DNA from 3 places in the Streptomyces sp. NPDC015346 genome. Region 1 is predicted to be linked to each of the others. Evidence: predicted binding sites of a transcription regulator. Region 1 holds the regulator's gene; each other region holds the start of a gene.

The links. Region 1 encodes HrcA, which represses chaperone genes, less so after heat shock. Its sites were predicted from a motif close to TTNGCACTCNGNNNNNCNGAGTGCNAA; they were not measured.
Region 2: groES (co-chaperone GroES) is a predicted target of HrcA. The motif match lies at 3,065-3,091, and genes of this name have one in related genera.
Region 3: groL (chaperonin GroEL) is a predicted target of HrcA. The motif match lies at 1,993-2,019, and genes of this name have one in related genera.

The regions. Positions count from the first base shown of each region.
Region 1 covers NZ_JBIBTW010000001.1:506,507-514,304, forward strand. The annotation lists gene hemW (radical SAM family heme chaperone HemW) at 1-399, shown strand, start outside; gene ACF06X_RS02245 (DUF3097 domain-containing protein) at 789-1,592, opposite strand; gene ACF06X_RS02250 (MBL fold metallo-hydrolase) at 1,603-2,340, opposite strand; gene hrcA (heat-inducible transcriptional repressor HrcA) at 2,504-3,523, shown strand; gene dnaJ (molecular chaperone DnaJ) at 3,524-4,663, shown strand; gene ACF06X_RS02265 (nitronate monooxygenase) at 4,799-5,875, shown strand; gene ACF06X_RS02270 (16S rRNA (uracil(1498)-N(3))-methyltransferase) at 5,872-6,615, shown strand; gene ACF06X_RS02275 (ATP-binding protein) at 6,675-7,798, shown strand, end outside.
Region 2 covers NZ_JBIBTW010000004.1:327,522-335,319, reverse strand. The annotation lists partial or broken gene ACF06X_RS16570 (hypothetical protein) at 1-298, shown strand, start outside; gene ACF06X_RS16565 (hypothetical protein) at 181-825, shown strand; gene ACF06X_RS16560 (methyltransferase domain-containing protein) at 743-1,957, opposite strand; gene ACF06X_RS16555 (polysaccharide deacetylase family protein) at 2,084-3,040, shown strand; gene groES (co-chaperone GroES) at 3,236-3,544, shown strand; gene groL (chaperonin GroEL) at 3,663-5,291, shown strand; gene ACF06X_RS16540 (ester cyclase) at 5,440-6,138, opposite strand; gene ACF06X_RS16535 (hydroxyacid dehydrogenase) at 6,191-7,219, opposite strand; gene ACF06X_RS16530 (carbohydrate ABC transporter permease) at 7,237-7,798, opposite strand, start outside.
Region 3 covers NZ_JBIBTW010000004.1:693,310-701,107, reverse strand. The annotation lists gene thrC (threonine synthase) at 1-941, shown strand, start outside; gene ACF06X_RS18340 (MoaD/ThiS family protein) at 981-1,259, shown strand; gene ACF06X_RS18335 (cold-shock protein) at 1,656-1,859, shown strand; gene groL (chaperonin GroEL) at 2,183-3,811, shown strand; gene ACF06X_RS18325 (SRPBCC family protein) at 3,920-4,387, shown strand; gene ACF06X_RS18320 (ice-binding family protein) at 4,922-6,181, shown strand; gene ACF06X_RS18315 (DUF5819 family protein) at 6,404-6,988, shown strand; gene ACF06X_RS18310 (HTTM domain-containing protein) at 7,068-7,798, shown strand, end outside.

The sequences.
Region 1 (7,798 bases):
ACGACGGAGGCCGGGCGCTGCCTCCACAACGAGCTGTACTGGCGCGGGGCCGACTGGTGGGGCGCCGGCCCGGGCGCGCACAGCCACGTGGGCGGCGTGCGGTGGTGGAACGTGAAGCACCCGGGGGCGTACGCGGCGGCCCTGGGGGAGGGGCGGTCGCCGGGGGCGGGGCGCGAGGTGCTGTCGGAGGAGGACCGGCGGGTCGAGCGGGTGCTGCTGGAGCTGCGGCTGCGGGAGGGCGTCGAGCTCGGGCTCCTGCGGCCGGCCGGGCTGGCCGCCTCCCGCAAGGCGCTGGAGGACGGGCTCCTGGAGCGGGTCGCGTACGAGTCGGGGCGCGCGGTCCTGACCCTGCGGGGTCGGCTGCTCGCCGACGCGGTGGTGCGGGACCTGGTGGACTAGACCCCGCTCCGGTGCGGGGGCTGAAACGGCACCGCCCTCGTGCGAGGGGCCTGAAAAGGCGCCGCTCCCGTGGGTTGTGCCCACCCGTTCCGCCCCAGCGGAACAGTTGCCCACAACGGGTGGGGTCGCGCAGCGGGAGGAGTTGGCACAGGTCGACCCTCCTCGCCGACGGCGAGGGCGGCACCTGAGGCGCGGCCCGGCCCGGGTTGGCCGCGGCACCGTTCCGGCCCGGGGGAACAGTGCCCACAACGGGTGGGATCCCGGCGGCGCGGAGCTGCCGCCCCCCGGGGGGTGTGGGGGCATCCCCCCACACGTCTCCGCCCCCCAGCCCCCGGCAGGGTTTCGGGAAGGGGTGGGGTGGGGGGAGACCTCCGTAGGGGGCACGGGGGCTACGGGGACGTCACGAAGTCGATCAGTTCTTCTACGCGGGCGAGGAGTTCGGGGCGGAGGTCCTTGTAGGAGTGGACCCTGGAGAGGATGTGCTGCCAGGCCGCCGGTGGGTCGGGGGGCCAGCCCAGGGCCTGGCAGACGCCCGTCTTCCAGTCCTGGCCCCGAGGGATCACCGGCCACTCCGGGATGCCCACCGACGACGGCTTCACCGCCTCCCACACGTCGATGTACGGGTGGCCCACGATCAGGACGTCCGGGGACGAGACCCGGGACGCGATTCGAGACTCCTTCGAGCCGTCCACCCAGTGGTCCACCAGGACGCCCAGGCGGGCGTCCGGTGCCGGGGCGAAGTCGGCGACGATCGCCGGGAGGTCGTCGATGCCGCCCAGGTACTCGACCACGACGCCCTCGATCCGCAGGTCGTCGCCCCAGACCCGCTCGACGAGCTCCGCGTCGTGGCGGCCCTCCACGTAGATCCGGCCCGCCCGCGCCACCCGCGCCCGCGCCCCCGGGACCGCGATCGAACCGGAGGCCGTACGGGTGGGGCGGGCCGGTGCCCCCGTCGAGGGCCGGACCAGGGTCACGACGCGGCCCTCCAGGAGGAAGCCGCGCGGCTCCATCGGGAAGACCCGGTGCTTGCCGAAGCGGTCCTCCAGGGTCACGGTGCCCGCCTCGCAGCGGATCACCGCCCCGCAGAAGCCCGTCGAGACCTCCTCGACGACGAGGTCGGCCTCGGCCGGCACCTCCGGCACGGGCGCGGAGCGCTTCCAAGGGGGCGTCAGGTCCGGGTTGTAGCTGCGCATTCGCGCGACGTTATGACACTCCGAAGCGCCGTGCCAGCTCATCGCGCTGTCTCCGCACGAACGTGGCGTCCACCACCGCCCCGTGCCCCGGCACGTACACCGCGTCCTCACCGCCGAGAGCCAGCAGCCGGTCGATCGCCGCCGGCCAGCGCGAGGGGATCGCGTCCGAACCGGCCTGCGGTTCGCCCGACTCCTCGACCAGGTCGCCGCAGAAGACGACCTCCCGGGAGCCCGGCGCCGAGCCCGGCACGCACAGCACCAGGTCGTGGGCCGTGTGGCCCGGGCCGACGTTCGCCAGGAGCACCATCCGCCCGCCCAGGTCCAGCGTCCACTCGCCCGACACCATGTGCCGCGGTGTCACCAGCGCCTCGACCGCCTCTCCCGCCTCCGCCGGGTCGACACCGTGCCGTACCGCGGACGAGCGCAGCCGTTCCCCGCCCCTCTGGCGCATGACGTCGTCCACGCCCACCGCTCCGTACACCTCCGCCCCCGCGAAGGCCGCCGTGCCCAGCACATGGTCGAAATGCGGATGACTCAGTGCGATGTGCGTCACTCCCCGGCCGCCGGTCAGCGCCTCGACCTGCGACCGCAGCTCCGCGCCCTCACGGAGCGTGGAGCCGGTGTCGTACAGCAGCACCGCCTTCTCGCCGAGCACCAGGCCCACCGTGGCGTCCCATCCGGGCAGCCGCCGCCGCCCCACGCCGTCCGCGAGCGGCTCCCAGCCGAACTCTTCCCAACCGACACTCATAAAGCGACGCTAGCCGCTCTGGCGCGGATGTGACGTGACCGCGATGTGGCCTCCTTGCCAGGAGCGATGCCCGCCGCCGTACACTGGCCGGGGGATTCCTGGCACTCGGACAGGGCGAGTGCCAAACATGGAGCATCCGGAACGACAGCTGGAGGTGTGCGGCATGCTCAGCGAACGCAGGCTCGAGGTGCTGCGCGCCATCGTCCAGGACTATGTCGGGACGGAGGAGCCCGTCGGCTCCAAGGCGCTCACCGAGCGCCACCGGCTCGGCGTCTCGCCCGCCACCGTGCGCAACGACATGGCCGTCCTGGAGGACGAGGGCTACATCGCCCAGCCCCACACCAGCGCCGGACGCATCCCGACGGACAAGGGCTACCGCCTCTTCGTCGACAAGCTCGCCGGCGTCAAGCCGCTGTCGACGCCCGAGCGGCGCGCGATCCACAACTTCCTCGACGGCGCGGTCGACCTCGACGACGTCGTCGGGCGTACGGTCCGGCTGCTCGCGCAACTGACCCGGCAGGTCGCCGTCGTCCAGTACCCGTCGCTGACCCGCTCGACGGTCCGGCACGTGGAGCTGCTCTCGCTGGCCCCGGCCCGGCTGATGCTTGTGCTGATCACGGACACCGGCCGCGTCGAGCAGCGGATGATCGACTGCCCGGCGCCGTTCGGTGAGGCCTCGCTGGCGGACCTGCGGGCCCGGCTCAACAGCCGGGTCGTCGGCCGCCGTTTCGCGGACGTGCCGCAGTTGGTGCAGGATCTGCCGGAGTCCTTCGAGGAGACGGAGGACCGCGGCACGGTGTCGACGGTGCTCGCGACCCTGCTCGAAACGCTGGTGGAGGAGCACGAGGAGCGGCTGATGATCGGCGGTACCGCCAATCTCACCCGCTTCGGCCACGACTTCCCCCTCACGATCAGGCCGGTGCTGGAAGCACTGGAGGAGCAGGTCGTGCTCCTCAAGCTGCTCGGCGAGGCCAAGGACTCGGGCATGACCGTACGGATCGGGCACGAGAACGCCCACGAAGGGCTCACCTCCACGTCCGTCGTCGCGGTCGGCTACGGTTCGGGCGACGAGGCAGTCGCCAAACTCGGCGTGGTCGGACCGACCCGCATGGACTACCCCGGAACGATGGGAGCGGTACGCGCAGTGGCACGTTACGTCGGACAGATCCTGGCGGAGTCGTAAGTGGCCACGGACTACTACGCCGTACTCGGCGTGCGCCGCGACGCGTCCCAGGACGAGATCAAGAAGGCATTCCGGCGGCTCGCCCGCGAGCTGCACCCGGATGTCAATCCCGATCCGAAGACGCAGGAGCGGTTCAAGGAGATCAACGCCGCCTACGAGGTGTTGTCGGACCCGCAGAAGAAGCAGGTCTACGACCTCGGTGGCGACCCGCTGTCCGCGTCCGGCGGTGGTGGCGGAGCCGGCGGCTTCGGCCAGGGCGGCTTCGGGAACTTCTCGGACATCATGGACGCCTTCTTCGGTACGGCGTCCCAGCGCGGGCCGCGCTCGCGCACCCGCCGGGGCCAGGACGCCATGATCCGGCTGGAGATCACCCTCGACGAGGCCGCCTTCGGCACGACGAAGGACATCCAGGTCGACACGGCGGTCGTCTGTACGACCTGTTCTGGCGAGGGCGCCGCGCCCGGCACCTCCGCGCAGACCTGTGACATGTGCCGCGGCCGCGGTGAGGTCTCGCAGGTGACGCGGTCCTTCCTCGGCCAGGTCATGACCTCCCGCCCCTGCCCCCAGTGCCAGGGCTTCGGGACCGTCGTCCCGACCCCGTGCCCGGAGTGCGCGGGCGACGGCCGGGTCCGCTCGCGTCGCACGCTCACGGTCAAGATCCCGGCCGGCGTCGACAACGGCACCCGCATCCAGCTCGCCGGCGAGGGCGAGGTCGGCCCCGGTGGCGGCCCGGCCGGCGACCTGTACGTCGAGATCCACGAGGTGCCGCACGAGGTCTTCCAGCGGCGCGGCGACGATCTGCACTGCACGGTCACCATCCCGATGACAGCGGGCGCGCTCGGCACGAAGGTGCCGCTGCAGACGCTCGACGGCATGGAGGAGGTCGACATCCGTCCGGGCACGCAGTCCGGCCAGTCGATCCCGCTGCACGGGCGCGGAGTCACGCACCTGCGCGGCGGCGGGCGGGGCGACCTGATCGTGCACGTCGAGGTCATGACCCCGTCGAAGCTGGACCCGGAGCAGGAGCGGCTGATCCGCGAGCTGGCGAAGCTGCGCGGCGAGGAGCGGCCGACCGGCCAGTTCCAGCCCGGCCAGCAGGGCCTGTTCTCGCGGCTGAAGGACGCGTTCAACGGCCGCTAGGTCCCATGGGGACGTACGGCCTCAGGAAGGGGCCGCGAGTCGCGCGGGTGCGGCTCGCGGCCCCTTTCGCGTACCCCCTGCCGGAGGCGGAAGCGTGGATTCGGCCGCGCGGCGGGGGCATGGCACGATGCCTGCATGTCCACCGCGCTGAACGATCTCTCCCGGTATCCGATCGTGCAGGCCCCCATGGCGGGCGGCGCGTCGTGTCCGGAACTCGTCGGAGCCGTGTGCGAGGCCGGCGGGCTCGGGTTCCTGGCCGGCGGGTACAAGACCGCCGGAGGTCTGTACCAGGAGATCAAGCAGGTGCGCGGGCTCACCGGGCAGCCCTTCGGCGTCAACCTCTTCATGCCGCAGAGCGGACAGCCCGCCGACCCCGCCGCCGTCGAGGTCTACCGGCACCAGCTCGCCGGTGAGGCCACCTGGTACGAGACGGCGCTCGGCGACCCGGACAGCGGACGCGACGACGCGTACGACGCCAAGCTGGCGATCCTCCTGGAGGACCCCGTCCCCGTCGTCTCCTTCACCTTCGGCTGCCCCGGCCGCGACACCTTCCACGCGTTCGGCCGCGCCGGTACGTACACGATCGTCACCGTCACCTCCGTCGAGGAGGCCCAGGCCGCCCAGTGGGCCGGGGCCGACGCCGTCTGCGTGCAGGGCGTCGAGGCCGGCGGACACCAGGGCACCCACCGCGACGACCCGGACGCCGCCCTCGCCGGGACCGGGCTCCTGACCCTCGTCACCCAGGTCCGCGAGGCCGTCCAGCTGCCGATCGTCGCGACCGGCGGGCTCATGCGCGGCGCGCAGATCGCCGCCGTCCTGGCCGCCGGTGCCGACGCGGCCCAGCTCGGCACCGCCTTCCTCGTCTGCCCCGAGTCGGGCGCGCACCCCCTGCACAAGCAGGCGATGACCAACCCGCTCTTCGTACGCACCGAACTCACCCGGGCCTTCTCCGGCCGGCCGGCCCGGGGTCTCGTCAACCGCTTCATGCGCGAGCACGGGCCGTACGCCCCCGCCGCCTATCCCGAGATCCACCACCTCACCACCCCGCTGCGCAAGGCCGCCGCCACCGCGGGCGACGCGCAGGGCATGGCCCTGTGGGCCGGGCAGGGCCACCGGCTGGCCCGCGAACTCCCGGCGGGGCAACTGGTCGAGGTGCTGGCCGCCGAACTCGGCACCGCCCTCTCCGCGCAGGCCCACAGGAGCACCACATGACCGCACCCGTCTTCGTCGTCGACGCCGTCCCCGGCCCCGGCGGCTTCCTCCTCGACGGTCCCGAGGGCCGCCACGCCGTCTCCGTGAAGCGGCTGCGCGCCGGGGAGGAGCTCGTCCTGACCGACGGGCGGGGCGCCTGGGCGGAGTGCGTGGTGAGCGCGGCCGAGGGCAAGGACCAGCTGACCGTCGACGTCACGGCGGTCCACGAGGACCCTGAGCCCACACCCCGTATCACCGTCGTCCAGGCGCTGCCCAAGGGCGACCGGGGCGAACTCGCCGTCGAGATCATGACGGAGACCGGCGTCGACGCGATCGTGCCGTGGGCCGCGTCCCGCTGCATCACCCAGTGGAAGGGCGACCGTGGCCTCAAGGCGCTCGCCAAGTGGCGGGCGACGGCGCGCGAGGCGGGCAAGCAGTCCCGCCGCACCCGTTTCCCCGAGGTCGCCGACGCGATGACCACCAAGCAGGTGGCCGCGCTCCTCACCGGCGCCGACTTCGCGGCCGTCCTGCACGAGGACCGCGCCCACCCCAGCGGCGCGCTCGCGGACGCCGCGCTTCCGACGGCGGGCGAGATCGTGCTGGTCGTCGGACCCGAGGGGGGAGTGTCGCCGGAGGAGTTGGCGGCCTTCGAGGCCGCGGGCGCGAAGCCGTACCGCCTGGGCCACAGCGTGCTCCGCACCTCCACGGCGGGCACGGCGGCGACCGCCCTCCTCCTCGGCCGCACGGGCCGCTGGTCCTAGGGGCTGTCCCACGGCAACCCGGTGGGCCGGCCACCGAGGGGTCTCCCTAGGCTGCTCGTATGTCCGACGAGTCTCCCCTGATCCGTAGTCTGCGCGCCGCGGTCGCCGCCGCGCCCGAAGACGTGCCCCTGCGGCTGCACTTCGCCGAACTGCTCCTCGCCGAGGGCCTCGGCGACGAGGCCGTCACCGAGGCGGCCGTCGCGCTCCAGCACGCGCCGGGCGACGCCGCCGCCCGCGCCCTGATGGCCCGCGCGATGGGCGCCCCCGCGGCACCGAAGGAGACCCCCGAGGCGCCCGCCCCCGAGCCCCCGGAGGCCCCCGCCCCGGAGACCCCCGGCACCCCCCGCTTCGACTGGGCCGCCGCCGAGCAGGAGGTCGGGGACCTCGTCGGGCCCCGGTTCGTCGAGGGCGGGACCGAGGAACCGCTCACCGCCGACGGGAGCGGCGACCCCGGGGACGCGTCCGCCTGGGACGTCGACGCCCCCGGCTCCGTACGCCTCGCCGACGTCGGCGGCATGCAGGAGGTCAAGGAGCGCCTGGAGGCCGCGTTCCTCGCCCCCATGCGCAACCCCGAACTGCGCAAGCTGTACGGCAAGTCGCTCCGCGGCGGCCTGCTCCTCTACGGCCCGCCCGGCTGCGGCAAGACCTTCATCGCCCGCGCCGTCGCGGGCGAGCTCGGCGCGAGCTTCATGTCGATCTCGCTCTCCGACGTCCTCGACATGTACATCGGCACCTCGGAGAAGAACGTCCACGACATCTTCGAGACCGCCCGCCGGCAGGCCCCCTGCGTCGTCTTCCTCGACGAGCTGGACGCGCTCGGCGCCAAGCGCTCCCGTACCCACCACAGCGGTCTGCGCAACGTCGTCAACCAGCTCCTCACCGAGCTCGACGGCATCAACGGCGCAGAGAACGAAGGCGTCTTCGTGCTCGCCGCCACCAACGTCCCCTGGGACGTCGACCTCGCGCTGCGCCGCCCCGGCCGGCTCGACCGCACCCTGCTCGTGCTGCCGCCCGACGCCCCGGCCCGCGAGGCGATCCTCCGCTACCACCTGCGCGAGCGCCCCATCGAATCCGTCGACCTGGGCAAGCTCGTGAAGGTCACCGAGGACTTCTCCGGCGCCGACCTCGCCCATCTCTGCGAGACCGCCGCCGAGTCGGCGCTCCTGGAGTCCGCCCGCACCGG
Region 2 (7,798 bases), on a different contig from region 1:
CCTAGCCGACGAACCGGCCCTGACCGGCTACCACTTGCCGCCGAGCGTACGGGGAGACCTGCTGGACCGGCTGGGGCGCACGGAGGAGGCCCGGGCGGAGTTCGAGCGGGCGGCCAGCTCGGTAGTCTCGTGGGCATGTCACGCCGTACCCCGCTTCCGCCGCCTCCGCCGCCCGCCGAGATCCAGAGCTGGCCCGACCGGGAGGCCCGGCTCGCGGACCGCGCGCGGGCGATGGGAGAGCTCAACAACCGTCTGCTGGGCGGCGGTCGGCTGGCACGGTTCCTGGTGTGGGTGGTGACCCTGCAGCTGGGCTGGGGGTTCGCCGGGGGCGGGCTCGTCGCCCTGGAGGACGCCATCGACCCGCTCTCGGTGATCTTCGTGTTCTTCCTCGTCGCCGTCGGCCTGTGCGTGCTGGTCCCGGCGGTCTACTTCTTCGCCCGCGGTGTGCGGCGCGACCGCGAGGCGCGTGTCCGCCTGCTCCGGTGGGCCGCCCTGGACCTCGACCCGGCCGGCGACGCCCGCCTGCGGGAACCCGTCCTCAGCGCTGTCTGGCTGGTGTTGTCCTTCGGCCTCTGCGCGCTGGGCCTGTGGGTGTCGCTCGCGGCGCCCGCCGAGCTCGTCGGGCCGGGGCTCGGCGGGTACGGCACGGTCGCCTATCTCATGGGCGCCGCCCTCGCGCTGTGGATCCCCGGCCTGACCGGGCTCGTGAAGGCGATCGGTCACTACCGCTTCGCGGTCCGCCTCATCGTGTCCGAGGGCTCTGAGGGCTCTGAGGGCTCGCGGGGTGACCGATCAGCATCGTCGGGGCGCCCGCGACCCGAGTGAGGAAGACCGTCGCGGAGTTCCTCCCCTTCGGCTTGATCCGGCGGCGCAGCTCCTCCGGTTCGACCGCCGAGCCGCGCTTCTTCACCGTCAGCGTGCCGACCTCCCGCTCGCGCAGCAGCGCCTTCAGCTTCTTCAGGTTGAAGGGCATCTCGTCGGTGATCTCGTACGCGGTGGCGTAGGGGGTCTCCCTGAGCCCGTCCGCCGTCACGTACGCGATCGTCTCGTCGATCAGGCCGCCGTCCAGCTCCCGGGCGACCTCGGCGACCAGGTGGGCGCGGATGACGGCGCCGTCCGGTTCGTAGAGGTAGCGGCCGACCGGGCGGACCGCCGGGTCGGGGAGCGGCGTCGCCGTCCACAGCGAGGCGCGGGCCGGGAGCAGGGTGGCGCGGACCGAGCCGGGGTCGGTGCCGAACCAGAGCACGGCCTCCTTCACGTCGCCGCCGTCCGAGATCCACTCGGCCTCGGCGTCCTCGGGGACCGCCTCGTGCGGCACCCCGGGGGCGATCTTCAGCGCCGCGTGCGGGGCCCTGCGGGCGGCCTGGACGGCCCAGGAGAGCGGCGGGGAGTACGCCTCCGGGTCGAAGATCCGCCCGCGCCCGCCGCGCCGCGCCGGGTCGACGAAGACCGCGTCGTACGGGGACGTGTCGATCTCGGTCACGTCCGCGCAGCGGACCTCGATCAGGTCGGTGAGGCCCAGCGCCTCGGCGTTCGCGCGGGCCGCCTCGGCGGTGGGCGGGTCGCGGTCGACGGCCAGGACGGAGATCCCGGCGCGGGCGAACGCGATCGCGTCGCCGCCGATCCCGCCGCACAGGTCGGCGACGCTGCGCACCCCGAGCTCCCTCATGCGCTCGGCCCGGTAGGCGCCGACCGAGGCCCGGGTCGACTGCTCGACGCCGTTGGGCGTGAAGTACATCCGGTACGCGTCCTCGGCGCCGAACTTCGCGACCGCGCGCTGCCGCAGCCGGGCCTGGCCCAGGGCCGCCGTGACCAGTTCGGCGGGGTGCTCGCGGCGCAGCCGGGAGGCGACGGCCAGTTCCTGGGCGGGGTCGTAGTCGCGCAGGGCGGCGAGGAGCGTCTGGCCCTCGGGGGTGAGCAGGGCGGTGAAGGCGGCGAGGTCGGTCACCCGCCCCATTGTGGGCCCTGGTCCGGTGTGGGCCGGCCGGGGGACCGTGCGCGCGGCACGGCGGTGTCGTGGCGGTGGGAGGGGCCGCCGCTGACAGGATGCGACGCCATGCAGCTAGTACGACAAAACGAAGAAATGCGGTCCATTCGAGCCAACCGCCCTCTCCCTGTGCGCCGGTCGGTCGGTGCGGTGCTGCTCGTCGCCGCCCTCGCGTCCGCCTGCGCCGAGCCGTCCGACGGGGCACGTGGAGCCGGCGGGGCAGGTGGGGCCGGTGGCGGAGCCGGCTCCCAGGTGAAACCCGCCCCCGGCCAGCCCCGGGAGCAGGCGCAGGGGGCGTCCGGCGCCCTCACCGCGTACGTCGAGAAGGTCCGTAAGCAGCGCGCCGCCCGGGCGCTCGCCGCCAAGAAGTGGGGGCTCGACCGGCCCCCGCTGGACCCCCCGGCCCCGCCCGCCGTGAAGCCGAAGATCACCACACGCAAGGGGTTCGAGACCGACGGCGAGGGCCTGCCGCCGGTCTTCACCACCGTGCCGACGAAGGAGAAGGTCGTGTTCCTGACGATCGACGACGGCTCGGAGAAGGACCCCGAACTGCTGCGGATGATGAGCGAGCTGCGGATCCCGTACAGCGCCTTCCTCAGCGACTACCTCGTCAAGGAGGACTACGGCTACTTCAAGAAGATGCAGGACGCCGGTGTCTCCCTGCACAACCACACCCTGAACCACCGCTACATGCCCGGGCTCTCCTACGAGGCGCAGAAGCGGGAGATCTGCGGGATGCAGGACACCATCGAGAAGCGGTACGGGAAGCGGCCCCCGCTCTTCCGCCCGCCGTACGGCAACTACAACGAGGACACCCTGCGCGCGGCCAGGTCGTGCGGGGTGAAGGCGGTCCCGCTGTGGGCGGCGGAGGCGTTCCCGGACCGGATGGAGTGGCGTGAATGGGACCGGGACCTGCACCCCGGCGACATCGTGCTCACACACTTCCGCGGCAAGGAGGACTGGAAGGGCTCCATGGCGGACATGATCCGTCGGGTGATGAAGACGATCACCGCCAAGGGCTACGCCGTCGCGAAGCTCGAGGACTACGTGTGACCGGGGACGCCACTTGGCTCTGAATTGGCACTCCGCTTGACCGAGTGCTAATCCCGGTCATAGTCTCAGCTCTGGCACTCACCACTGGAGAGTGCCAACACAGCGACGGGCAGGTCCGGCACCCGCGACGACGGATCCACCTGGTCGCCACCTCAGACAGTCAACCCCGTGATCTCCGAAGGGGGAGGTCGGATCGTGACGACCACCAGCTCCAAGGTTGCCATCAAGCCGCTCGAGGACCGCATTGTGGTCCAGCCGCTCGACGCCGAGCAGACCACCGCCTCTGGCCTGGTCATCCCGGACACCGCCAAGGAGAAGCCCCAGGAGGGCGTCGTCCTGGCCGTGGGCCCGGGCCGCTTCGAGAACGGCGAGCGCCTGCCGCTCGACGTCAAGACCGGCGACATCGTGCTGTACAGCAAGTACGGCGGCACCGAGGTGAAGTACAGCGGCGAGGAGTACCTCGTCCTCTCGGCTCGCGACGTGCTCGCGATCGTCGAGAAGTAGTTCACCGAAGTACCTGAGCACCTGAAGCAGATGCTTTGAGCTGCGCCCCGAGGCCCCTTCCGGGCGCCTCGGGGCGCAGTTCGTTCCACCCGATTTCCGAGAGGGCTGAACCGCTCCCATGGCGAAGATCCTGAAGTTCGACGAGGACGCCCGTCGCGCCCTTGAGCGCGGCGTCAACAAGCTTGCCGACACGGTGAAGGTGACGATCGGCCCCAAGGGCCGCAACGTCGTCATCGACAAGAAGTTCGGCGCCCCCACCATCACCAACGACGGTGTCACGATCGCCCGCGAGGTCGAGCTCGACGACCCGTACGAGAACCTCGGCGCCCAGCTGGTGAAGGAGGTGGCGACCAAGACCAACGACATCGCGGGTGACGGCACCACCACCGCCACCGTGCTCGCCCAGGCGCTCGTCCGCGAGGGTCTGCGCAACGTCGCCGCCGGCGCCTCCCCGGCCGCCCTGAAGAAGGGCATCGACGCCGCCGTCAAGGCCGTGTCCGAGGAGCTCCTCGCGACCGCCCGTCCGATCGAGGACAAGTCCGACATCGCCGCCGTGGCCGCGCTCTCCGCGCAGGACCAGCAGGTCGGCGAGCTCATCGCCGAGGCGATGGACAAGGTCGGCAAGGACGGTGTCATCACCGTCGAGGAGTCCAACACCTTCGGTCTCGAGCTCGACTTCACCGAGGGCATGGCCTTCGACAAGGGCTACCTGTCGCCGTACATGGTGACCGACCAGGAGCGTATGGAGGCCGTCCTCGACGACCCGTACATCCTGATCAACCAGGGCAAGATCTCCTCGATCCAGGACATGCTGCCGCTCCTGGAGAAGGTCATCCAGGCCGGCTCCAGCAAGCCGCTGCTGATCATCGCCGAGGACGTCGAGGGTGAGGCCCTGTCGACCCTGGTCGTCAACAAGATCCGTGGCACCTTCAACGCCGTGGCCGTCAAGGCCCCCGGCTTCGGCGACCGCCGCAAGGCGATGCTCGGCGACATGGCCACCCTCACCGGTGCCACCGTCATCGCCGAGGAGGTCGGCCTCAAGCTCGACCAGGCCGGCCTGGACGTGCTGGGCACCGCCCGCCGCGTGACGATCACCAAGGACGAGACCACCATCGTCGACGGTGGCGGCAACTCCGAGGACGTGCAGGGCCGCGTCAACCAGATCAAGGCCGAGATCGAGACCACGGACTCCGACTGGGACCGCGAGAAGCTCCAGGAGCGCCTCGCGAAGCTGGCCGGCGGCGTGTGCGTGATCAAGGTCGGCGCCGCCACCGAGGTGGAGCTCAAGGAGCGCAAGCACCGTCTGGAGGACGCCATCTCCGCGACCCGCGCCGCGGTCGAGGAGGGCATCATCTCCGGTGGTGGCTCCGCTCTCGTCCACGCCGCCAAGGTGCTGGAGGGCAACCTCGGCAAGGAGGGCGACGAGGCCACCGGTGTCGCCGTCGTCCGCCGCGCCGTCGTCGAGCCGCTGCGCTGGATCGCCGAGAACGCCGGCCTCGAGGGCTACGTCATCACCTCCAAGGTGGCGGAGCTCGACAAGGGCCAGGGCTTCAACGCCGCGACCGGCGAGTACGGCGACCTGATCAAGGCCGGCGTCATCGACCCGGTGAAGGTGACGCGCTCCGCGCTGGAGAACGCCGCCTCGATCGCCTCCCTGCTGCTCACGACCGAGACCCTGGTCGTCGAGAAGAAGGAAGAGGAGCCGGCGGACGCGGGCCACGGCCACGGTCACGGCCACTCCCACTGAGGCCGCTCATAGCCGCTAGGAGCAGCTCGTAGCCGCTCGTAGTCGCTTGTAGTCGCGCACTGCTGATCACCGAGGCCCGGTGCCCCCGCGACGGGGGCACCGGGCCTCGGTGTCGTTCGGTGGTGTCAGGCCTCGGATGTCGTCGCCGTCACGCTTCGTCGGCGCCGAGCTGGCCCATGAGCCCGAGCGTGTCGTACTGCCACCAGCCCTCGACGATCTTGCCGTCCTCGCGGAAGCGGTGGATGATCGTCCCCGTCATCGAGACCGCCTTGCCGGTCGCCTCGATCCCCCTGAACTCGCCGGTGTGCGTGGCGTTCCAGGTCCAGCGGGTGCAGACCCGGTCGCCCTCGGCGATCTGGTCGTCGACGGTGAAGGTGAACCTGAAGCCGCCGCGCCACTCGTCCAGCTCCCGCCGGACCGCGTCCATGCCGATGACGTCCTGCGGATTGGTGGGGTCGTGGTCGTGGTATCCCTCGGCGAAAACCTCGTCGAGCGGTCCGAGCTCGCCCTCGGCCGCCGCCAGCTCGAAGAACCGCCGGGCCGTCGCCTTGTAGAGCTGCTCGTCGCGGACGACGTCCAGGTCGGTGAACGTCGGCATCTCGTCACAGAGCGCGACCATCTCCTGGAAGATCCGGTCGGTCTCGGGGAGCTGCGAGTTCTTCATCGCCAGGTCGTACGACGGGAACTCGACGATCTCCACGAAGTGGGAGGCGTCGGAGCGGTCCTTGGCGATGATGTTGTGCGTGGCGGTGCGCTTGCCCTTGGTGAGCTCGACCCACTGGTCCATGAGCCGGTTCATGTCGTCGAACCGCTGAGTCTTGCAATCGATGATCTGTACGAATGTCATGGCGCCTCCCGAACCGGGTGGGGACACCTCCATGCTAGGACGGTGCCGCCGGTCAGGCCGATCGCTCCAGGGCCGTCGGGAGCACGGCCTCCAGGAAGGGTTCGCCCCGCACGTACCGTTCCAGCTCGTCCAGCGCCTGGTCCGCCATGCGGTGCAGTTCGTTACCGAGGGACCCGGCCACATGCGGGGTGAGCAGGACGTTCGGCAGCTCGTACAGCGGCGAGCCGGCCGGCGGGACCTCCGGATCCGTCACGTCGAGGACGGCGTGGAGGCGGCCGGCCCGCAGATGGGGGAGGAGCGCGGCCTCGTCGACGAGGGAGCCGCGCGCGGTGTTGATCAGCGTCGCCCCGTCGGGCATCGCCGCCAGCTGCGCCGCGCCGATCATCCGGTGGGTGGCGGGCAGTTGGGGGGCGTGCACGGAGACGATCGACGCGCGGGCGCACAGTTCGTCCAGGGACACGAGCTCGACGCCGAGGTCACGGGCCTCGGCCGCCTCCACGTACGGGTCGTGGAGCAGCACCTCGAAGTCGAAGGGGCGCAGCAGCTCGATGACCCGCCGCCCGATCCGGGAGGCGCCGATCAGTCCGACCGTACGCCGGTAGTTGCCCCAGGCCGCCGACTCGGCCGTCCAGGCGTGGTCGGCGCGGACCTCCCCGTACCGCTGGGCGGAGTGCAGGACGCGTTTGCCGGCGAAGAGGATCGCGGCGAGCGTGTACTCGGCGACGGGCAGGGCGTTGGCCGCCGCGGCCGAGGTGACGGCGAGGCCGCGCTTCCAGCAGGCATCGGTGATGTGGTGCTTGACCGAGCCGGCCGCGTGGACGACGGCCCGCAGGCGCGGGGCGCGCGCCAGGACGTCGGCGGTCAGCGGCGGGGCGCCCCAGCAGGTGAGGAGGACCTCCGCCTCGCCGAGGGCGGCGGCGACGCGGGGGGCGGGTGCGGCGAGGTCGTGGGCGACCAGGTGCGGGTCGGTACGGGTGAGGGCGGCGAGGCGGGCGCGGTGGGCGTCCGTCAGGAGGCGCTCGGGGATGCCGGGGCCCATCGCGAGCAGGAGTGTCGGCCGGTTGTCAGTGGCGTGGTGCATGGTGGAACTCGTGCTCCTCACTTGACGCTGCCGGCGGTCAGGCCGGCCTTCCAGTGGCGCTGGAGGGAGACGAAGGCGACGACGAGGGGGACGACGGCGAGCAGGGACCCGGTGACGACGAGGGGGTAGAAGTCGGGTTCGGCGTGGGCGTTGCTGTTCCATGCGTACAGCCCGAGGCTCAGCGGGAAGAGCTTCTGGTCCGAGAGCATCACCAGGGGGAGGAAGAAGTTGTTCCAGATGGCGGTGAACTGGAAGAGGAAGACGGTCACGAAGCCCGGCATGACCATGCGCAGACCGATCGACCAGAAGGTCCGCAGTTCGCCGGCGCCGTCGATACGGGCGGCTTCGAGGGCCTCGTCGGGGATGTAGCCGGCGCTGAAGACCCGGGAGAGGTAGACCCCGAAGGGGTTGACCAGGACGGGGATCAGCACGGCCCAGTAGGTGTTGACGATGCCCACCTCGCTGGCGAGGAGGTACATGGGCAGGGCGAGTGCGGTGGTGGGGACGAGCACGCCGAGCAGGACGACGCCGAAGAGCTTCTCCTTGCCCCGGAAGTCGTACTTGTCGAAGGCGTAGCCC
Region 3 (7,798 bases), on a different contig from region 1:
ACGACTCCGGCAACCCGACGCACTCCTTCAAGGACCGCGTCGTCGCCCAGGCCCTCGAAGCCGCCCGCGCCTTCGGCTTCACCACGCTCTCCTGCTCCTCCACCGGCAACCTGGCCGGCGCCGTCGGCGCCGCCGCCGCCCGCGCCGGCTTCCGCTCCTGCGTGTTCATCCCGCACGACCTGGAACAGGGCAAGGTCGTCATGGCCGCCGTCTACGGCGGCGAGCTCGTCGGCATCGAGGGCAACTACGACGACGTCAACCGCTTCTGCTCGGAGCTCATCGGCGACCCGCTCGGCGAGGGCTGGGGCTTCGTCAACGTCAACCTGCGCCCGTACTACGGCGAGGGCTCCAAGACGCTCGCGTACGAGATCTGCGAGCAGCTCGGCTGGGTCATCCCCGACCAGCTCGTGATCCCGATCGCCTCCGGCTCGCAGCTCACCAAGATCGACAAGGGCCTGCAGGAGCTCATCAAGCTGGGCCTCGTCGAGGACAAGCCGTACAAGATCTTCGGCGCCCAGGCCGAGGGCTGCTCCCCGGTGTCGGCGGCCTTCAAGGCCGGCCACGACGTCGTACGGCCCCAGAAGCCGAACACCATCGCCAAGTCCCTGGCGATCGGCAACCCGGCCGACGGCCCGTACGTCCTGGACATCGCGCGCCGGACGGGCGGCGCGGTGGAGGACGTCAACGACGAGCAGGTCGTCGAGGCGATCAAGATCCTGGCCCGTACCGAGGGCATCTTCGCCGAGACGGCGGGCGGTGTGACGGTCGGCGTGACGAAGAAGCTGATCGAGGCCGGCCTCATCGACCCGAGCCTGACCACGGTCGTCCTCAACACGGGCGACGGTCTCAAGACCCTGGACGCGGTGGCCGAGACCTCGCAGGCCACCGCCACCATCCGCCCGAGCCTGGACGCGTTCCGCGACGCCGGCCTGGCCAACTGAAGCCCCCTGGCCAACTGAGCCCTCTGAAAGGTTAGTGACATGAGCGTCAAGGTCCGCATCCCCACCATCCTGCGTACGTACACCGGCGGCCAGGCCGAGGTCGCGGCGGAGGGTGCGACCCTCGCCGAGGTCATCGCCGACCTGGAGAAGAACCACACGGGCATCGCCGCCCGCGTCCTGGACGACCAGGGCAAGCTGCGCCGCTTCGTGAACGTGTACGTCAACGACGACGACGTGCGCTTCGAGCAGGGCCTGGAGACGGCGACCCCGGAGGGCTCGGGCGTCTCGATCATCCCGGCCGTCGCCGGCGGCTGCTGACCCCTGCTGACCCCTCGCCTTTCCCTGAATTGCCCCTTCCGCTTCAAAAGCGGAGGGGGCAATTCTGCATGGTTGGGCGCGGTAGAGTTGGGGAAGCCCCCTCCGCTGCTCATGCCAGACGCATATGAGAATGCGTCCGTGCGCGACAAGATGCAGCCAAAGTGTTCGAGTGTTGTGTACCTTCTGCGCACTTTGACGGGCCCGACTTGCCCCGGAACTCATGGAATCCTCCGCATTCCTCCTTTCTGGCGTGCCCAGAATTCTCGTCCGATTGACCTGTTGCAGAGGGCAGTTGGGCAGATACATTCAGCCGCGGTCGACGCGTTCCGGCGCAGGGTCTGACCCGGGTCCGCGAAGTGCGGTCCCGCGCAAGGGCCAGTAATAGGGGAGTTAGGCATGGCTCAGGGCACCGTCAAGTGGTTCAACGCGGAGAAGGGGTACGGCTTCATCGCGGTCGACGGTGGTGCGGATGTTTTCGTCCACTACAGCGCGATCCAGATGGACGGTTACCGCACCCTTGAAGAGGGTCAGCGAGTCGAGTTCGAGATCTCGCAGGGCCAGAAGGGTCCGCAGGCGGACATGGTCAAGCTCGCCGTCTGAGTACGGCGCGATCGGCCACCACGTACGCACTCACGCCGAGGGGTCCGCATCCTGACCAGGATGCGGACCCCTCGTGCGTCCCCGGGCGCCCCCTCGCGGACTCCACGAACCCGGTCCCGATCGTCGAGAGGCGCTTGCACTCGCATGGGTCGAGTGCTAATCATTGCGTTAGCACTCTGAAGGTGAGAGTGCTTACGAGGATCGAGCAGATGAGGTCCGCGGCCAGGTGGGGCAAGGAACCGCCGGGCTCGCAGACCGTCCGTCGCGGGCGTCGGCGCGGTCCTGGAGCGTTATCCACCCCCTGTCCGGGAGGACCACTTCACATGGCCAAGATCATCGCGTTCGACGAGGAGGCCCGGCGCGGTCTCGAGCGCGGCATGAACCAGCTCGCTGACGCCGTCAAGGTCACCCTTGGCCCCAAGGGCCGGAACGTCGTCCTCGAGAAGAAGTGGGGTGCCCCCACGATCACCAACGATGGTGTCTCCATCGCCAAGGAGATCGAGCTCGAGGACCCGTACGAGAAGATCGGCGCCGAGCTGGTCAAGGAAGTCGCCAAGAAGACGGACGACGTCGCCGGTGACGGTACGACCACCGCGACCGTCCTCGCCCAGGCGCTCGTCCGCGAGGGCCTGCGCAACGTGGCGGCCGGCGCCAACCCGATGGCCCTCAAGCGCGGCATCGAGAAGGCCGTCGAGGCCGTCTCCGGCGCCCTCCTTGAGCAGGCGAAGGATGTCGAGACCAAGGAGCAGATCGCCTCCACGGCCTCCATCTCCGCCGCCGACACCCAGATCGGCGAGCTCATCGCCGAGGCCATGGACAAGGTCGGCAAGGAAGGCGTCATCACCGTCGAGGAGTCCCAGACCTTCGGTCTGGAGCTGGAGCTCACCGAGGGTATGCGCTTCGACAAGGGCTACATCTCGGCGTACTTCGCCACCGACATGGAGCGTATGGAGGCGTCCCTGGACGACCCGTACATCCTGATCGTCAACTCCAAGATCTCTTCCGTGAAGGACCTGCTCCCGCTCCTGGAGAAGGTCATGCAGTCGGGCAAGCCGCTGCTGATCATCGCCGAGGACGTCGAGGGCGAGGCCCTGTCGACCCTGGTCGTCAACAAGATCCGCGGCACCTTCAAGTCCGTCGCGGTCAAGGCCCCGGGCTTCGGCGACCGTCGCAAGGCCATGCTGAACGACATCGCCATCCTCACGGGCGGCACGGTCATCTCCGAGGAGGTCGGCCTCAAGCTCGAGAACGCCGGCCTGGACCTGCTGGGCCGCGCCCGCAAGGTCGTCATCACCAAGGACGAGACCACGATCGTCGACGGTGCCGGTGAGAGCGACCAGGTCGCCGGCCGCGTCAACCAGATCCGCGCCGAGATCGAGAACTCGGACAGCGACTACGACCGCGAGAAGCTGCAGGAGCGCCTGGCGAAGCTCGCCGGCGGTGTTGCGGTCATCAAGGCCGGTGCCGCGACCGAGGTCGAGCTCAAGGAGCGCAAGCACCGCATCGAGGACGCCGTTCGCAACGCGAAGGCGGCCGTCGAGGAGGGCATCGTCGCCGGTGGTGGCGTCGCGCTCATCCAGGCCTCGCACGTCTTCGAGAAGCTCGAGCTCGAGCTCTCCGGTGACGAGGCGACCGGTGCCGCGATCGTGAAGCTGGCCCTTGAGGCCCCGCTGAAGCAGATCGCCGTCAACGCCGGCCTCGAGGGCGGCGTCGTGGCGGAGAAGGTCCGCAACCTGCCCGTCGGCCACGGCCTGAACGCCGCGACCAACGAGTACGTCGACCTCATCGCCGAGGGCATCATCGACCCGGCGAAGGTGACGCGTTCCGCCCTGCAGAACGCCGCCTCCATCGCCGCGCTGTTCCTGACCACCGAGGCCGTCATCGCCGACAAGCCGGAGAAGGCCTCCGCGGCCGCTCCGGGCGGCATGCCGGGCGGTGACATGGACTTCTGATCCTTCGGATCGGCTGTTCACCGAGGGCGGCACCCCCTGTTGGGGGTGCCGCCCTCGGGCGTTCAGGGGGATGCTGGTGGGAGGAGCCCCACGGCGGGAGAGCGGATCATGATCACGCTGCTGACGACACCGGCGGACCGCGAGCTGGTCATCACCCGGACCTTCGAGGCACCGCCCGCCCGCGTCTGGGAGGCGTGGACGCGGCCCGAGCACGTCCGGCAGTGGTACGGCGTGGCAGCCCTGCCCACGGTCGTCTGCGAGATCGACCTGCGCGTGGGCGGCGCGTGGCGCTGGGGACAGAAGGCGCCGGACGGCCGGGAGATCGTGTTCTCGGGAACGTATGAGGAGATCGTCCCGGGCGAGCGGCTGGTCTACACGGAGACCTTCGAGCTGATGCCGGGCCCGCCGGTCCATGTGACCCTCACCTTCGACGCGACCCCGGACGGGGGCACGGCCCTGACGAGCAAGTCGATCTGGCCGTCCTCTGAGGTCCGGGACCAGGCGCTGGCGACGGGGATGGAGGACGGGGTGAAGGAGGAGTACGACCGCCTGGCGGAGTACCTCCGCACGATGTGAGCGGAAGTCCGGTGATCCCGCGCCTGACGGCGGGCGCCCATGAGCCGCGTCCCTGGGAGATGTCCGACCTCCCCTGGTGCCCGGTGCGTTGAATGCGGTTGAGCGTGGTGCGCACGGCGCCCTGCCTGTACGGCAGGTGCTTGGCCGGCGTTTTCGCGGAGATGTCGCTGCCCTCGGCCGGGGCATCCACTGACGCCTGTTTCCATGTCACGCCAAGCACCTTTCCAGCCGATAAAAAACTACTGATCTGGATGAATCGCGGGCTCTTTCTTGCCTCCCGTGGCGAGTAGGCGCCATCGATCGGCACGACGCGAGGTATCAGTGAATCCCGGTGGCTCGCCGCACGGATCAACGGCAGCCACTCGGCCCAGCATTTGAACATGCAATCGTTGATGCATATTGATTGATTCGGGCAACACCACCGGCTGAGTCACCGCCCGAGTTTGGGCCCCTGCGTAATATGCCGCCGAAAAAGAGGCGATTCCGTTCGACGAGGAACGCCGGACGTCACCATCCCCAGGAGTTGACTCCTCGATGAGACTGAATATCGCCGGTGCATCGCATCGGCGCATGATGACGGCCTGGATCGCGGGGGTGCTCACCCTGCTGGTCGCGTTGGCCCTTGTGGCAGTGACGCCTACGCGGGCAAGTGCCGTCGCAACGGAAGTTGAGCTGGGAACGGCGGAAAGCTTCGCGGTGCTGGGCGGCTCCGCCGTGACCAACACCGGCGACTCGGTGATCAACGGAGACCTCGGAGTGAGTCCGGGGACGTCCGTCACCGGATTCCCTCCCGGAATCGTGAACGGGGCTGTCCACGTCGCGGATGCTGTGGCTGCTCAAGCCCAGAGTGACCTGACGACGGCGTACAACGATGCGGCCGGCCAGGCACCGGACGTAGTTTTCCCCGACGATCCTCCGGTGGAGCTCGGTGGCAGGACGCTGACTCCAGGCGTCTACAACGCCCCTGTCAGTGCCGCCATCACCGGTACGCTCACCCTGAACGCCGAGGGGGACCCCGACGCTGTCTGGGTGTTCCAGATCGGTTCGACGCTGACGACGGCGGCCGGCAGCGACGTGTCCCTCATCAACGGCGCATCGCCGTGCAATGTGTTCTGGCAGATCGGGAGTTCGGCCACCCTCGGAACCAACTCCACTTTCGTGGGCACCATCATGGCCCTGACCTCTATCAGTGTCACCACGGGAACGGACATCGAGGGCCGCGCGCTGGCCCGTAACGGCGCCGTGACGCTTGACACCAACGTGATCACCCGACCTCTGTGTGAGGACGACACCACCTCCACCACGACGACCGGTGAGACCACCGGCACGACCACGGGTGAGACCACCGGCACGACGACTGGTGAGACGACCGGGACGACCACGGGTGAGACCACCGGTACCACGACTGGTGAGACGACCGGGACGACCACGGGTGAGACCACCGGCACGACGACTGGTGAGACGACCGGGACGACCACGGGTGAGACCACCGGTGCCACGACGGGTGAGACCACCGGCACGACGACTGGTGAGACCACCGGCACCACGACGGGTGAGACCACCGGGACCACGACTGGTGGCCACACGACCGGTGACCACACGGGTGGTCACGACACGGGTGGTCACCACACAGGCGGTCACACGGGCGGTCACGACGACTGCGACCACCCGGACCACCACGGCAAGCCCTGGAAGCCGGGCAAGCCGGGCAAGCCCTGGAAGCCTGGCAAGCCCTGGAAGCCCGGCCCCTACGACGTGAAGCCCCAGGGGCACGACGTGTACATGCCCCACTGAGTGAGTAAGGGGTGGCGCGCGGTGGATCGTCGTCGATTCCGCCGCGCGCCACCCGTGGAAGCAGGCGAAGCAGGAGCGATGGAAGGACCGGGTGGGGCCGTGCTGGGCGGCGTTGAGTCGACACATGCGAAGGATTCACAGCAGGACGATGGCGAAGGGCCGCGTCGGAGTCGTGGCAATTCAGAGCCGCCCCGCCTACTGATCGCTGGAACGGGAGTCGCGGTGGCCCTGTGCCTCGCAGTGACTCTGGTCCATGTGCTCTTGGTGTTTCTTTACGTGGCGCCCTCGAACGCCATTTCCAAGGCGTACGGCCAGCACATCAACGCGTGGGTCCAGCCCCTCTTTTCGCAGAACTGGCGGCTCTTCGCGCCGGAACCGCAGTCTGTCAATCGGCAGATCTCGGCGAGGGTCGGAAAAACAACGCCGAACGGCACCACGCACGTGAGCGACTGGATCGATGTAAGCTCCATGGACGATTCCGCCGTCAAGCACAACGTCTTCCCGAGCCACACGGCACAGAACATGCTGCGCCGCGCCTGGAATTCCTACGCCGAAACGCACGACAGCAACGACCGGCCGCACTCGGAGCGAGCCGCTCTGATCCAGGAGTACCTCCGCAACATCGCGGTGGACCGCGTCACCGCTCAACGGGGCGGCACCTTCGACTCCATCCAGCTACGGGTGACCACGCTGCATATCGCCCCTCCCCGTCCGGCGAACGGATCCCGTCCGGCCGCCGCGGCACCTGCGCCGGCCGCGACCCGGCACCTGCCCTGGTGGAAGGCGGACTCGCGTGAAGCGCAGTGACAGGACACCGACCACGGCGCCCACAGCGCTCACAGCGCCCACAGCGCCCCGAGGAACCACTGAACAGGCCGCCGTACACATGCTCCAGCGCGTGTTCGACCGAATCCACGCTCTCCTCGTCCTTCTGACCGAGCAGCCGGTCTCCCTGTACGCGGCGGCGGTGTTGCGCATCGGGTACGGATCGCTCTATCTCGCCTTCCTGCTCCGCGAGTTTCCCCACCGTGAGGAGATGTGGGGCCCGGGTTCGCCATGGACGCCCGAACTGGCCCGGCTCATGTACGACCAGAGCGGATGGGCCAGCGTCCTCCTCCTGTCCGACAGTCGGGCGTACTTCGAGGTCTGCTACGCCGTTGCGCTCGTCACGTGTGCGCTGTTCGCGCTGGGCTGGCGCACGCGTGCGGTGTCCGTGCTGTTCGCGGTCGTGGTGGTGTCGTTCCACGCCAGGGCGATCTACATGGCGGACGGCGGGGACAACCTGATGGTCCTCATGGCCGTCTACCTGGCCTTCACCGCATGTGGTCGCCGCTGGTCCCTCGACGCGCGCAGGACCCGGCTCAAGGCTGACGAGAGTCGCGGGGAGGGTCTGCGGACACAACTGGGGGAGGCGCGCTCCCTCCTGACCACCGTGCTGCACAACTGCGGCATGTTCGTCATCGCAGCCCAGGTCTGCTTCCTCTACGGATGTGCGGGCCTGTACAAGGTGCAGGGGCAGAAGTGGGCCGACGGCACCGCCCTCCACTACGTCCTGAACCTCGACCTGTTCCGTCCCTGGCCCGAGCTGTCCCAGGTGGTCGACGATCACCATGTACT